DNA from 2 places in the Kitasatospora sp. HPM-01-4 genome. Region 2 is predicted to be linked to the other one. Evidence: riboswitches for the same ligand, from Rfam matches in the RefSeq annotation. Region 2 holds a riboswitch; the other holds the start of a gene.
The links. Region 2 has a riboswitch for magnesium ahead of ACSMTC_RS02650 (hypothetical protein). Riboswitches for the same ligand answer to the same signal wherever they lie in the genome.

Region 1 (7,331 bases), 6.0 Mb from region 2:
CCGTCGCCGGACCCCGGATCGCCGGAGTCCGCTACCGGCGGCGCGGCGACCGTGACCGGACCGAGTCGGTGCTGCCCGCGGAGGTGGTGGTCGATGCCACCGGCCGTACGTCCCGAACTCCTCACTGGCTGAACGACCTTGGGCTCGACGCGCCCGAGGAGAGCGTGATGGACGGCGGGGTCAGCTACTCGACCGGGCTGTTCCGCAGGGCCGAGGGGGGCCTGTCCGCCGGCCGTGCGCTCTACCTCCAGCCCCGGCCCGGGCGCAATCCGCGCTTCGGGCTGCTGTTCCCGGTGGAGGGGGACCGCTGGATGGTGACGGTCGGCGGGATGCGCGGCTTCACCGCACCCACCGACCTCGACGGATTCCTCGCCTTCAGCCGGGAGTTGCGCACACCGGACCTGTACGAGCTGCTCAAGGGCCTCGAACCGGTCGCCCCGATCCACGGCTTCCGCCCGCCGCCCAGCCGGCGGCGGCACTACGAGCGGCTGGCCGGTCTACCCGAGGGGCTGCTGGTGGTCGGCGACGCTGCCTGCACCTTCAACCCGATGTACGGGCAGGGCATGTCGGTGGCGGCCCGGTCCGCGCTGGTGCTGCGCGATCTGCTCGCGGCCGGAGCTTCCGGAGCCCACAGGTCCCGTGGACCGATCGCCCGTAGACAGACGGTAGTTGAACTCCCGGTGAACTCCAGGATGATCCAGCGCGCGGTGTTCCGCGAGGCGGGGGCGGCCTGGCGGGCGGCCTGCGCCGAGGACCTGCGCTACGACACCACCCTCGGCGGCCGTCGGGGGCCGCTGCTGAAGCTCCAGCACGCCTATCTGGACCGGGTGTTGAACGCCGCCCAGCGCAGCAAGGCCGCGCAGGACGCCTTCATCGACACCCTCTCGCTGACCGCGCCGCCGACCAGGCTCTTCGCGCCGGCCGTGCTGCTGCAGGCCGCCCTGAGCGGCGGCCCCAGGGGGCGCCGGATCGGGCCGTGAGGGTGAAAGCGGGTCGCAAAACGGCTCGCAGTGGCCGGAGTTGTCGAGGACGGCACCGGGGTTCCCGTTTCGATCGAGAAGATCGGTCAAAATTCGGTAAATGTGGTCGGTGCACCCTTCCGGTGGGTCTACGCTTGATGAGGTTTGAAAAGGCACCTCGTTCGGTGAGGCGTCTTCACGGACACAGGCCACTGATCCCAACCGTCGAGAGACGCTCCGGATCAGGACAGATCTTCCCGACCTAAGGGTTGATCCCAAGTGGCTTCCGGCTGGTGAGCCGGATCACGCCGTGGAGTGCCAAAGCTCTGACGAGTTGGGGTGAACCGGCCGTTTCGGCTGGTCCGCTCCTTGCCGTGTCGATACGACGCACAGCTGCGTCCCGGCCGGAAGGAGGCGAGAGACATGGATTCGAGTTGCAGTAGTCCGGGCCATAAACGGCCCCACATCCGCATGTCCTCGTTCTCCATCGGCACGCGGTAACAACCTTCTTCACGAGCTTTTCTGACACACCGTCCGCTCGGTGCTGCGCCATGCCCTCATGTCCTTATGACCTCATGGCGCTATTCCGCCGCGGGCTGCCGCGGTGTGCCCTCGTGAAGGGGATTGCTGCTGCGCGCCACCCGAACTCTCCCCGTGAAACCGGGGGGCAAGGGAGGTTCGCCATGACCGACACCACGATGACTCCACCGTCGATCTCGGCGCCGCGCGCCGCGGTGCTCGACGACGCTCACGTCGGCGACATCCAGGGCGCCCTGGGCACCATCAGCCTCAACGACACCGACCCGCGCCAGGGCCTCTCCGCCAAGCTCAAGACGCTGCTGGCGATCGTCGGGCCCGGCCTGATCGTGATGGTCGGCGACAACGACGCCGGTGCGTTCTCCACCTACGGCAACGCCGGCCAGAACTACGGCACCAGCCTGCTGTGGACCCTGCTGCTGCTGGTCCCGGTGCTCTACGTCAACCAGGAGATGGTGCTCAGACTGGGTGCCGTCACCGGTGTCGGCCACGCCCGGCTGATCCTGGAGCGCTTCGGCAAGTTCTGGGGCGCGTTCAGCGTGATCGACCTGTTCCTGCTCAACGCGCTGACCCTGGTCACCGAGTTCATCGGGATCACGCTGGCGGCGGGCTACCTGGGTCTGCCGAAGGTCGGCTCGGTCATCCTGGCCGCCGCGATCATCATCGCCTCCGCCTTCACCGGCTCCTTCCGCCGCTTCGAGCGGATCGCGGTCGCGCTGTGCGCCGGATCGCTGCTGCTGGTGCCGATCTACTTCATGGTCCACCCCAAGACCTCGCAGATGGCCCACGACTTCGTGGTTCCCAGCATGCCCGGCGGCAGCGGCGAGCTGGCCACCGTGATGCTGCTGATCATCAGCATCGTCGGTACCACGGTCGCCCCCTGGCAGCTCTTCTTCCAGCAGTCGTACGTCATCGACAAGCGGATCACCCCGCGCTTCATGAAGTACGAGAAGGCCGACCTGTGGATCGGCATCGTGATCGTGGTCGTCGGCGCCGCCGCGATGATGGGCTTCACCGCCGCCGCCTTCACCGGCACCGACGGCTTCGGCCAGTTCACCGACGCGGCGGGCATCGCCAAGGGCCTGGAGGACCACGCGGGCAAGCTGGTCGGCGTGCTGTTCGCGATCGCCCTGCTGGACGCCTCGATCATCGGCGCCTTCGCGGTCTCGCTCTCCACCGCCTACGCGATCGGCGACGTCTTCGGCATCAAGCACTCGCTGCACCGCGGGGTCGGCAACGCCAAGGGCTTCTACGCCGTCTACGCCGGTCTGGTCGCCGCCGCGGCGATCATCGTCCTGGCCGCCAGCGACAGCACGCTGGGCCTGCTCACCCAGGGCGTCCAGGTCCTGGCCGGTGTGCTGCTGCCCTCCGCCTCGGTCTTCCTGCTGCTGCTCTGCAACGACAAGGAGGCCCTGGGCCCCTGGGTGAACGGTCCCAAGACCAACGCCTTCACCTCCGCCGTGATCGGCGTCCTGGTCACCCTGTCGGTCATCCTGACCGCCTCGGTCCTGTGGCCGAACATCAGCTCCTCGGCGATCCTCGACATCATGGCCGCCTGCGGCGTCCTCGGGGTGCTGGCCGCCGGGTTCTCCTTCACCCGCCGGCGCACCGCCACCAAGGAGGACCCGATCGACCGCACCGGGCGCGAGAACTGGCGGATGCCCCCGCTGGAGACCCTGGCCCGTCCGACCATGTCCACCGCCCGCAAGATCGGCATGGGCGCGCTGCGCACCTACCTGCTGGTCGCGATGGTCCTGGTCGTCGTGAAGATCGTCCAGGTGGCGATCTCCCAGTGACCCGGCGGTGGGGGAGGCCGGCCCACAGCGGCCTCCCCCACCCCGGCACCACCGGTGCCCCACCCCGTAGTCCCGAACAGTCATAGGCCTCTCGCCGCCCCCTCGCCCGAGGAAGGGAGAACCAGCCATGCACGTCTCGCTGCTCCACCCCCGCCAGACCGGCCGCACCGTCGAGCCGGACGGCATCACCGCCCGGCGCGCCCACAGCTGCCCGCGCCTGCGTCTGACCCTGCACGACGGCGCCGAGCGCGCCTACCGGCTCGACGACCCCGGCACCTGCCCCGACTCCGGGACGCCGAACTACGCCGACTCCGCGTACGAGCCCCGCGTGCACCTCGCATACCTGCTGGCCCGTCAGGGCCACCACCCCGGCTGGCTCGCGCACTTCGCCGACCTGCCGCTGCCGGCCGCACACCGGATCGCCGAGGCCGCCCGGGCTGTTCAGGGCGTCCGGGCCGCCTGACCGCCCGCCGCGGTCCCCGGCACCGGCGCACTTCCCCGCGCCTCGCGCCACTTTCGTACGTCGCGCTCCTCCCGCGCCTCGCGCCCCTTCGGTGCGTGGCACTCCCTGCGCCCCGTACCCCTCCCACTCTTCGCCTTGCAGCACGCCGAGCCATGGCTTCGGCATGCCGTTCTCACCACGGAGGTGACCGTCCCGTGTCCGCACTCGCCCTGTTCCAGATCAACATCCCGATTCCGGTCGGCCGGGCCCGGGGAGCCTCCCGGTCGTCCAGGACGCACCTCGCCGACAGCCTGTCGGCGGCCGCGCTCGACAGCGTGGTCCTGCACGCGCCGGCCTCGCCGGTCGAGCCGTCTCCGGTACCGGTGCGCCGGACGGCACTGCGGGCCGGCTGGCACACCGTTCCCGGCCGCGACGGCCGGCCGCGCCTGGAGGCCACCTGGCGCTCGGCCGCCTGAATCCTCCGCCGGTTGAGCCCTGTGCCGGCGGACTCCGCCGACCGAGCCCCTCGCCGACCGGACGCCCGCCGCCCAAGCCCGAACCCGAACTCGTACTCGTACCGCCAGGAGGCCGACATGGTCGTGCGCTACCCACGGCTGAACGTCATCTTCTCGGACCACCACACCGCGACCCACCGCCCCGCCCCGCCCGCTGCCCCGCCCGCCGCTTCGGCCACCACCCCGGCCACCACCCTGGCCGCCGCTCCGGGCCGGCCCGCGAGGTCGGCGCAGCAGCGTGTGGTGGTCGACCAGACCTTCCGGACCGCCACCGTCGAAGGGCGCCAACTCGAGCTGACTTACCTGGAGTTCGAACTTCTCGCGCACCTGGTGGCCAATCCGCTGCGGGTTCACTCGCGCGGCCAGCTGATGGAGGCCGTCTGGGAGCGGCCGGACAACGGTGACACCCGCACCATCAACACCCACATCGCCCGGCTGCGCCGCAAGCTCGGTCCGGACCACCGCGCCAGTATCGCCACCGTCCGCCAGATCGGGTACAAGTACGACCCGAGCCTGGCGTTCGTGGCGGCCTGACGGCCGGTCAACTACGGTCGGTCGCCGATGAGGAGCGGGTGGTCACCCGGCTCTCGCTCGAACCGGCCGTCCGGGACCTGCACTGGCACCTGCACGACGGCAGCACCGGAGTGGACGAGGAAGCCATCGCCTGATCCCCCTGACCGGGGCCGCCTCCCCGGGCGGCGGCCCCGGCCTCGTACCGCCGGTGCCCGGGCAGCGGCGCGAGAACCCGACGCGGAGGAACTCCGATGAGGCCGTACTTCCACTCCCGGGCCATGCCGCCCCGGGACGTCCGCCCACCTGCCCGGATCACCCGCCCCCGTACCCGGGAGGGGACGGCGCTGCTCGGCGTGCTCACCCTGCTGCTGGTCGAGATGGTCGCGCTCGGCCTCGCCCCGGGCCGGGCCCGGCCGCTGATCGGGGCTTGTCTGTTCGGTGCGGGAGCCACCGTGTTCGTGCTGGTCGCGGTGGTGCGCTGGAGCCACCGTGCCATGGCCCGCCGGGGCCGCTCCACCGCGCCCCTCCCGTCGCCGGACGGGCAGTGGTACGACGCGAAGGCGCTGGAAGGCTACCCAAAAGAGGAGATAGCCCGGCTGCTCCCGCTCTCGGCCGACCCCGGCCGCAACCGGCTGCAGACCGCCTGGGTCCTCGCCGCCCATGGCCGCGATGCCGCCTGGATCGCCCGCCACCTCGACCTCCCCGCCGACCTGGCCCGCCTCCTCGCCGACACCGCCGCCCACCGGGCCGCGGCGGATAGGACCTGACGGGCCGGGGCGAGCCCTTAGCCGACGGCCAACACCCGTAATCCGGTCGTGCGTTGGTCGCTGCGGGACCCGGAAGGCTGATGCGGTATCAAGGATTCATCAGGGAGGGTGAACCGTCCTTGCCCCCACGATCGGCGGTCGACTTGAATGAGGGCATGACCTGCTCGACACGCCACCACGATCGCCCGCCGCATCCGCGGGCGGGGGCTGTTGTCGCGGTCTTCGTCGCCATCCGGTAGCGCTTCCTCCCCGCGAAGCAACGCTCCCGATCGCGCCGCAGGCGGGCTCCCGGTCACTTCCGGCCGGGGCCCGCCTGCGTTCGGTCACCCGCGCGTACACGGATACGCGCGACTCGCAAGCACGTACACATCTCGCAGTCCCGGCCCCCGCCGCGCGGTTGGTCGCGCGGCGGCACCCCGGGTTGCCTGCAACCCCTTGGATGGGTCATGCCCGACGCAGTCCTGTCGTCCCTGCCGTCCCCCGCGGACCGTGTTCTGTCGAACCGGACCGCCCTGGTGACCGGTGCCTCCTCCGGTATCGGATGGGAGAGCGCCCGCCTGCTCGCCGAGCACGGTGCCACCGTCCTGGTGCACGCCCGCACCGCCGCCGAGGGCGAGGACGCCGTCGCGCGGCTGGCCGCCGCCGGAGCCGACCGCTCCCGACTCCTGCCGTTCGCAGCGGACTTCAGGCATCTCGCGGAGGTCTCGGCGCTGGCCCGGGCGGTCGCCGCGACGGTGCCCGCGCTCGACCTGCTGGTCAACAACGCGGCGGTGATGGCGCCCGAGCGCTGCACCCTCACGGACGACGGCAACGAGGTCTCGCTCCAGGTCAACTTCCTTGCCGCACACCTGCTGGCCAGGCAGCTGCGGACCACGCTGGCGGCCGCCCGGGGCGCGCGGGTGGTCAACGTCTCGTCCTCCCTGCACCGTACGGCCGCGATGAACTGGACCGACCCGCACCGGGTCAAGAAGTACTCCCGGGTCGCCGCGTACGCGCAGTCGCAGCTCGCGCTGACCATGGCCACCGGCGAGATGGCCCCCGAGGGCAGCGGGATCACGGCGGTCAGCCTCAACCCGGGGCTGTGCGACACCGCCCTGCTGCCGCTGTACGGACGGGTGGGCGCACCGCCGGCCGAAGGGGCGGCCGCGGTGGTCCGGCTCTGCCTGCCCGGCACCGAGCTGGTCAACGGCGAGTACTACGACGGCGGCGACATCGCGCCGACCGCCCAGGTCGTGCACGAGGAGCGGTCCCGCCGCCGGCTGGCCAAGCTCGCCGACCAGCTGGTCGCCCAGGCCTGACACCGCACCGGAGTTCAAGGAACAGGAGAGGCATGTCCAAGCGCGCCCGTAAGAAGAAGGCCCGCCGCGGCAAGAAGGCCAACCACGGCCGCAAGCCCGCTTAAACACCCTGAACCCACCCGGCGCCGAGTGCCACCGGCGCCGGGTGACGACGATCTGCGGCCCCGGGCGGCCGTCCCCGCACCTGCGGAGCGACGGCCGCCCGGGGCCATTCGTATGCAATCCAGCCGTGAGGGAACGTTCCGGCCAAGGTCAGGTCTCGGCTGTGTGAAGCAGGCATCAAGGCTGCGTCAATGTTTTCGATGCACCCGTATGGACGGCGTCAGGGGCGCGCAAACGGCGCTCGGTGGCTGGTTTGCTCCTCGTGCCGACCTCCCGTCGGCGTCGTGAGGGGCTTCCGGGGCGCCTTCGACCTCAATCCCTGAACCACTTTGGTGGAACCCATGCCCGATCTCATCTACGTCGGCGTCACGGTTGCCGTGTTCGTCGTCCTGGCCCTGATCG
Region 2 (7,331 bases):
ACCAAGTGGCAGCGGTTCTGGCGGCTCGACGTGCCGAGCGGAATGATCCCACTGGTCTGGAACGGGATGATGAGCTTCGGCGGTGCCTGGTTCTTCCTGGCCGCCTCCGAGTCGATCAGCGTGCTCAACCACCACTACGCACTGCCCGGGATGGGCTCCTACGCCGCCGCGGCGATCGCCGACGGCGACCTGGGCCAGGTCGGCATCGCCATCGCCGTGATGGTGGTGATGGTGATCGGCGCGAACGTCCTGTTCTGGCGGCCGATGACCGCCTGGGCCGAGCGGTTCCGGGTGGAGGAGTCGGAGGCGGCCGAGCGCCCGCGCAGCGTGGTGCTCGACGTGCTGCGCCGCTCCAGCGTGCCGGAGCTGATCGGCCGCCCGCTGCGGCCGCTCGGACTCCGACTCGACCGGGGGATGCGGGCGTTCGGGCTGGCCGAGCACCCGCTGGCCCGCCCGGCGGCCCGCGAGCGCACCGGCGACGTGTTCTTCGCCGGCGCGGTGGCCGTGCTGGTGATCCTCGGGGCCTGGCAGGCCCTGGACTACGTCCAGCGCACGGTCGGACTGGGCGAGTTCGGGCACGCCCTCGCCCTGGGCGCGGCGACCTTCGGCCGGGTGGTGGTGCTGCTGGTGGCGGCCACCGCGGTGTGGGTGCCGATCGGGGTGTGGATCGGTATGAACCCGAAGGTCACCCGGTTCGCCCAGCCGGTGGTGCAGGTCCTGGCGAGCTTCCCGGCGAACTTCCTCTTCCCGTTCGCCACCGCGGCGTTCGTGGCGCTCGGCATCTCGCTGGACTTCGGTTCGGTCCTGCTGATGGCACTGGGCGCGCAGTGGTACATCCTGTTCAACGTCATCGCCGGCGCCTCGGCGATCCCCTCCGACCTGCGCGAGGCGATGACCGGCTTCCAGGTGCGCGGGCGGCTGCGCTGGCGCTCGTTCATCCTGCCGGCCGTCTTCCCCTACTACGTCACCGGAGGGATCACCGCCGCCGGCGGCGCCTGGAACGCCTCGATCGTCGCCGAGGTCGTGGAGTACGGCTCGCACCACCTGACCGCGACCGGCCTCGGCGCCTACGTCGCCGACGCCACCGGCATCGGCGACTTCCCCCGGATCCTGGTCGGCGTGACCGTGATGAGCCTCTACGTGGTCGCCCTCAACCGCCTGCTCTGGCGCCGCCTCTACCGCATGGCCGAGACCCGCTACGCACTCTGAGACCCGCTCGCTCCCCTGACCGGAGGGCCCGATGACCACCAGCACCCGCTCCACCATCGTCGCGGCCGAGGCGGTGACCAAGACCTTCACCACACCGGACGGGCGCGCGCTTCCGGTGCTGGAGGACATCAGCCTGCGGCTGTCCGAGGGCGAGATCGTCGCCCTGCTCGGCAAGTCCGGTTCCGGCAAGTCCACCCTGCTGCGCTGCCTGGCCGGGCTGATCGCCCCCTCGGCCGGCACCGTGGCCTACCGCGGTACCCCCCTGACCGCGGCCAACCCCGGCGTGGCGATGGTGTTCCAGTCCTTCGCCCTGCTGCCCTGGCTCACCGTCCAGCAGAACGTCGAACTGAGCCTGCAGGCACGGGGCGTGGCCGAGGGCGAACGGCGTGAGCGGGCCCTGAGAGCCATCGACCTGATCGGCCTGGACGGCTTCGAGGGCGCCTACCCCAAGGAGCTCTCGGGCGGCATGCGCCAGCGGGTCGGCTTCGCCCGCGCCCTGGTGGTCGAACCGGACGCGCTCTTCATGGACGAGCCGTTCTCCGCGCTGGACGTGCTGACCGCCGAGAACCTCCGCACCGAACTGGTCGGCCTCTGGGAGGGCCACGAGGCGCCGGTGAAGTCGATCCTGATCGTCACCCACAACATCGAGGAGGCCGTGCTGCTGGCCGACCGGATCCTGGTGCTGTCCTCCAACCCCGGCCGCATCCGCGCCGAGCTCACCGTCGACCTGCCCCGCCCCCGCGACCGCCGGACCCCGCAGTTCGAGGCGCTGGTCGACACCGTCTACGGCATCCTCACCGGTCGCGCCGAGGCCACCGCCGCCGCGTCCGGGCCCGCCGCCGGCCGGCCGACCGCGACCCCGATCACCGTCCCGCTGCCCGAGGCCAGCGTCGGCGGACTCGCCGGACTGCTGGAGATCCTGGTCGGCCGGGGCGGCGAGGACGGCCTGGCGGAGATCGCCGACGAGCTCAACTTCGAGGTGGACGACCTGCTGCCGCTGGTGGACGCCGCGGTACTGCTCGGCTTCGCCAGGACCGCCAACGCCCGGATCGAAATCACCGACTCCGGACGGGAGTTCACCGTCGCCGACATCCTCACCAGCAAGCAGCTGTTCGCCCGGACCGCCGCCCGCAACGCCCCTCTGGTCCGCGCCGTCGTCCAGGCCCTCACCGCCACCGACGACCGCACCATGCGCCGGGACTTCTTCCTCGACCTGCTGCGCCGGGGCTTCGACGCCGCCGACGCCCAGCGCCAGCTGGACATCGCCATCGACTGGGGCCGCTACGGCGAGCTCTACGACTACGACGCCCACGACACCCGGTTCACGCTGGAACCGGGCGCGGAGGCGGCACTCTGAGATCCACGGCGGGCCCTCGTCCGGGGAGTCGGCCCGCCCGGCGGGCCGGGCCTCACGCCGAGGGCTGGGCCTCGACGAACTCCAGCAGGTTGCCGACCGGGTCCTGGGTGTAGAAGCGGCGGGACGGAGGCAGGCTCTCGTCCCAGACCACCAGCGCACCGAGCGAGGCCAGGCGGGCGGCGAACTCGTCGATCTCGCTGACCGCCAGCCCCGGGTGGGCCTTGGTGGTGGGCCGGAAGCTCTCCTCGATCCCCAGGTAGAGCCGGACCCGGCCGCCGTCGGCCGCGAACCAGCAGCCGCGCCGGTCGGTCAGCGGCTGCGGCTTGGGGATCTCGGCCATCTGCAGCACATCGGCGTAGAAGGCGCGCAGCAGCTCCTCGCTGCCGGGCGGCGCGGCGAGCTGGACGTGGTCAAGAGCCGTGATCATGGAACGGGCTCCTCTCGGTTCGACGAATGGTCTTGGTGGGCCGGTCGGATCCGGCCGGTCCGGACCGACCGGCGACGGGGAGCGCGGCCTGCGGCGCCGCGGGCCCTGTCGCCGGTCGGTCTCAGCGGGTTCGGGTGGGCCGGACCGACGGCAGGTCCGCTCCCGCGGCACGCCGCCGGGCGGCGCCGGCCACGGCGCGCACCCCGGCCGGAACAGCGGTGAGCACGACCGCCTCGAGCAGCAGCAGGCCGAGCACGCCGATCAGCATCGTCCCCTCCGCGGTACGCGGGTGGAGCCTGGTCCTCGTCATCATCGTGATTCCCCTGTCGGTTGGCCGTGGTGGGCGGGTTCAGCCGTCCGAGTGCCGGGCGGCCTGGTCGGCGGCGACGGCGGCCTCCCAGCGGGCCCGTATCCGCTGCGGCGGGCAGGCGGGACGCTGGGCTGCGACGGCACTCAGGACGGGGTGATCGAGCGGACTCGCGGCCAGCCGCCCGGCCACCTCGGCCAGAACGGCGCGCACGCGACGGCGCGGGGAGCTGCTGGAGACGAACTCGACCTGGTGGAACGTGGCGAAGACGGACACGTCAACTCACCTTCGTGGACGGGCCGATGGGCATGCGAAGACACACCGCGGCCGGGGCTTTCGACGGTCGGCCGACGCCGTACCGCCGCGCCCTTGGCAGGCTGCACCCGGTGACGCGAACGCAGGAGAAGCGCGCAGAACGGGCGGCTACCGCATGCCAAGGAGGAACGAGGACAGACTGGGGTAAGGGCGACTGTGGCCCGGACTACTGCAATCCATGTCTCTCGCCTCCTCCCGGCCGGGGCGCGGAAACGCGCCGAATCGACACGGCCATGAGCGGACCGGCCCGATCGGCCGGTTCACCCCGACTCGTCAGAGCTTTGGCACTCCACGGCGTGATCCGGCCCGCGAGCCGGAAGCCACTTGGGATCAACCCTTAGGTCGGGAGGATCTGTCCTGATCCGGAGCGTCTCTCGACGGGTGGGATCAGTGGCCTGTGTCCGTGAAGACGCCTCACCGAACGAGGTGCCCTCTTCAAACCACAGAGAGCATAGTCCCTCCGCCAGGACGGGCCCGAACACTTTGCCAGAACTTGACCACCGGCGCCCGTGGCGACACCCGGCGCCGATGGGAACAGCCGCCCGGCCGCAACGGCCCCCGGGAGTGTCGGCGATATGACGCACCGTCAACTGCTGTAGAACCGTGGCATGTACCACACTCCGGCCACCGCCACCCGGAACTCCGGGGCCTCTCCGGCCATCCGCCGCCCTGCGGTCCTCCGCGCCGCCCGAAGCCTGCCCCGGCCCGTCGCCCTGGTCGCCGTCGCCACCGCCGTGGCCACCGTCTGCGCGACCGGCTTCACGCCGCCGGCCGGTACCGCCGTCCCGGCGGACCGGGTCCTGCAGCACCAGTTCGCCGCTGCGGCAAGGGAGTTCGGGGTGCCGCAGCCCGTCCTGCTGGCGCTGGCCTACCAGCAGACCCGTTGGGAGTCCCACCGGGGACGGCCGAGCACCACCGGCAACTACGGCGTACTCGGCCTGACCCAGGTGGACGTGGCGGCCGTGAACGCCGCCGCCGGACACCGGGAGCCCGAGGCACGGGGACGCGGCGACGACCGGCTCCCGGGGCGTCGCACCACCGGCCCGGCCGCCCGCCTCGTGGACTCCCCGGCGCTGCACACCCTGGACGCCGCCGCCGGGTTGCTCCACCGCCCGGCCGGACAGCTGAGGAGCGACCCCGCGCAGAACCTCCGCGGCGGCGCGGCCCTGCTCGCGCGGTACCAGCGGGCCCTCGGCGCCCCCCGGTCGGCCGACCCGGGTGCCTGGTACGGCGCGGTGGCCCGGTTCGGCGCGGGCGGCGCGACGGGGCAGGACGCCACGGCCGGCCGGGTACTCGCCGACCGGGTGTTCCGGACCGTTCGCACCGGCGCCTCGCGCACCACCCCCGAGGGCCAGCGGCTCACCCTGCCCGCCGACCCGGACCTGGTGGTGGCCCGGCCCCCGGACCGGCCCGTGCCGGGAGCCGGGCGGCAGGCCGCCGAGTGCCCGGAGGACCTCGGCTGCGACTTCGTCCCCGCCGCGTACGCCCTGACCGACCCCAAGGACCCGACCTCCTACGGGAACTACAACCCGGCCAACCGTCCCGAGGACGGCCAGCGGATCCGCTGGATCGTCATCCACGACACCGAGAGCGACTACGCCGGGGCGCTCGCCGCCTTCCAGGACCCGCGCGACCAGGCCACCGCGCACTACCTGGTGCGCGCCTCCGACGGGCACACCACCCAGCTGGTGCACACCCGGGACATCGCCTGGCACTCCGGCAACAAGACCGTCAACATGCACAGCGTCGGGATCGAGCACGAGGGGTTCGCGCTCCCCGAGGACCGGCCGACCTGGTACTCGGAGCAGCTGTACCGGTCCTCGGCCGAGCTGGTGCGCTACCTCGCGGCGCGGTTCGGCGTCCCGCTGGACCGCCGGCACATCATCGGCCACGACGACGTACCGGGGCCGACCCAGGCCGACGTCCCCAAGATGCACTGGGACCCGGGAACGTTCTGGGACTGGGGCCACTACCTCGAACTGCTGGGGGCGCCGATCGGGCCCGGCGCCGACGTCCCGCCGCGGGCCGGCGACACCGTCGTGATCGCCCCGGCCTTCTCCTCCAACCAGCCCCCGGTCACCGGGGTGGCGGCCCGGCCGGAGAACTTCGTCTATCTGCGCACCCGGCCGGCCGCCGACGCACCGCTGGTCAACGGCGGCACCACCAGGGCGGACGACTGGAGCGACAAGGCGGTGACCGGTACCGAGTACGTGGTCGCCGACCAGCAGGGCGACTGGACGGCGATCTGGTACGACGGCAAGAAGTGCTGGTTCGCCAATCGGAACGGACGAGCCGCCCGGACCGAGCCCGCGCCCGCCGGCCTGCCCGACCCCGCGGGTCCTCCCGCCCGGACGGTGCTGACCCCCCGCCCCGGCCTCGCCTCGATCCCGGTGTACGGCCGGGCCTATCCCGAGGCCGCCGCATACGCCCGCCACCCGGCCATCAAACCGCTGCCGGTGGTGGCGCTGGACGCGAGCGTTCCGGCGGGGCAGGCCTACCTGGCCGTCGACGGCACACCGGCGCCCGGCGACTACTTCTACGATCGGAACATCGACGGGGACGCACCCGACGACCGGACCCTGGTGGTCGGCACGGTCACCTACTACCCGATCCGCTACAACCACCGGCTGGCGTTCCTGAAGTCCTCCGACGTCGAGGTGGTCCGTCCGCAGCACCCGCGGAGCGCCTCCCGGGGCTGAGCCCGGCCGTCCCACCCGGCGCGGCGGGTCACCGCACCGGGTCGGGCCGGCAGGCACGCGCGCCCACGTCGGTCCACCGGGCTCAGGCCGGCAGGCACGCCCGCAGTTCGGCCGCACCGACCAGGGCGATGGCATGGCCGTCGTGCAGCACGACCGCCGTCTCCAGGCCGCGCTCAGTCAGCTCGGCGAGCGCCTTCTCGGCGGGCTGACCGGTGCCGAACTGGGGCAGCGGTACCGCGAGGTGCCCCGCCACCGGGTCTCCCGGCACGGCCGCTCCGCTCGCCACGGCCTCCGCCAGCCGGTCCAGCGCCACCGAGCCCGCCAACTCGGGTGCGGTGGGCCGGCGTTCGGGGCCGACCGGGCAGGGGCCGGCGGGGAGCACGGCCCGCTCGCCGCGCTCGCGCAGCTCTCGCAGTGCCGTCAGGGCGTCGGCGACGGTGGTGCGCCCGTTCAGGTAGGGCAGCGGCCGCTCCCTGGTGGCCGCCGGCACCGCGTCGCCGACCCGGACGGTGGCCGGGTCCCCGTCCAGGAAGCCCAGCCGCAGCAGCCAGTCGTCGTCGAAGTACTTGGTGAGGTACTGGCGTCCGGAGTCCGGCAGGATCGTCACCACGACGGCCTCGGGCCCAGCCTCGGCGGCGACCCTGAGGGCCGCGGCCACCGCGGTGCCGGCCGAGCCGCCGACCAACAGCCCCTGCTCACGGGCGAGTCGGCGGGACGTCAGGATCGACTCGCGGTCCTCGATCGGCAGGACCCGGTCCACCACGTCCTGGTGGTAGGACTGCGGCCAGACGTCCTCGACGGTCTCCGGGTGCCGCCAGTGCCCGGCCGCCTCGACGAAGTACGGCCGGCCGTCGCCCCCGGAGTAGACGGAGGAGGCCGGGTCCGCTCCGATCACCTGGACGGTGCCGCCGCTGACCTCCTTGAGGTAGCGGCCGGTACCGCTGATGGTGCCGCCGGTGCCGATGCACGACACCAGGTGGGTGATCCGGCCTCCGGTCTGCCGCCAGATCTCCGGCC

Region 1: linked by a shared signal. The riboswitch ahead of ACSMTC_RS29070 (NRAMP family divalent metal transporter) and the one ahead of ACSMTC_RS02650 (hypothetical protein) in region 2 are both predicted to bind magnesium.

Annotation. Positions count from the first base shown of each region.
Region 1 is NZ_JBPQGP010000005.1:6,645,364-6,652,694, forward strand. It holds gene ACSMTC_RS29065 (NAD(P)/FAD-dependent oxidoreductase) at 1-980, shown strand, start outside; M-box (ykoK) riboswitch at 1,130-1,305, shown strand; gene ACSMTC_RS29070 (NRAMP family divalent metal transporter) at 1,643-3,292, shown strand; gene ACSMTC_RS29075 (hypothetical protein) at 3,420-3,755, shown strand; gene ACSMTC_RS29080 (hypothetical protein) at 3,950-4,210, shown strand; gene ACSMTC_RS29085 (winged helix-turn-helix domain-containing protein) at 4,328-4,783, shown strand; gene ACSMTC_RS29090 (hypothetical protein) at 5,014-5,529, shown strand; gene ACSMTC_RS29095 (SDR family NAD(P)-dependent oxidoreductase) at 5,976-6,827, shown strand.
Region 2 is NZ_JBPQGP010000005.1:603,655-610,985, forward strand. It holds gene ACSMTC_RS02630 (ABC transporter permease) at 1-1,209, shown strand, start outside; gene ACSMTC_RS02635 (ABC transporter ATP-binding protein) at 1,241-2,566, shown strand; gene ACSMTC_RS02640 (VOC family protein) at 2,619-2,993, opposite strand; gene ACSMTC_RS02645 (hypothetical protein) at 3,115-3,303, opposite strand; gene ACSMTC_RS02650 (hypothetical protein) at 3,343-3,576, opposite strand; M-box (ykoK) riboswitch at 3,873-4,048, opposite strand; gene ACSMTC_RS02655 (N-acetylmuramoyl-L-alanine amidase) at 4,224-6,314, shown strand; gene ACSMTC_RS02660 (pyridoxal-phosphate dependent enzyme) at 6,397-7,331, opposite strand, start outside.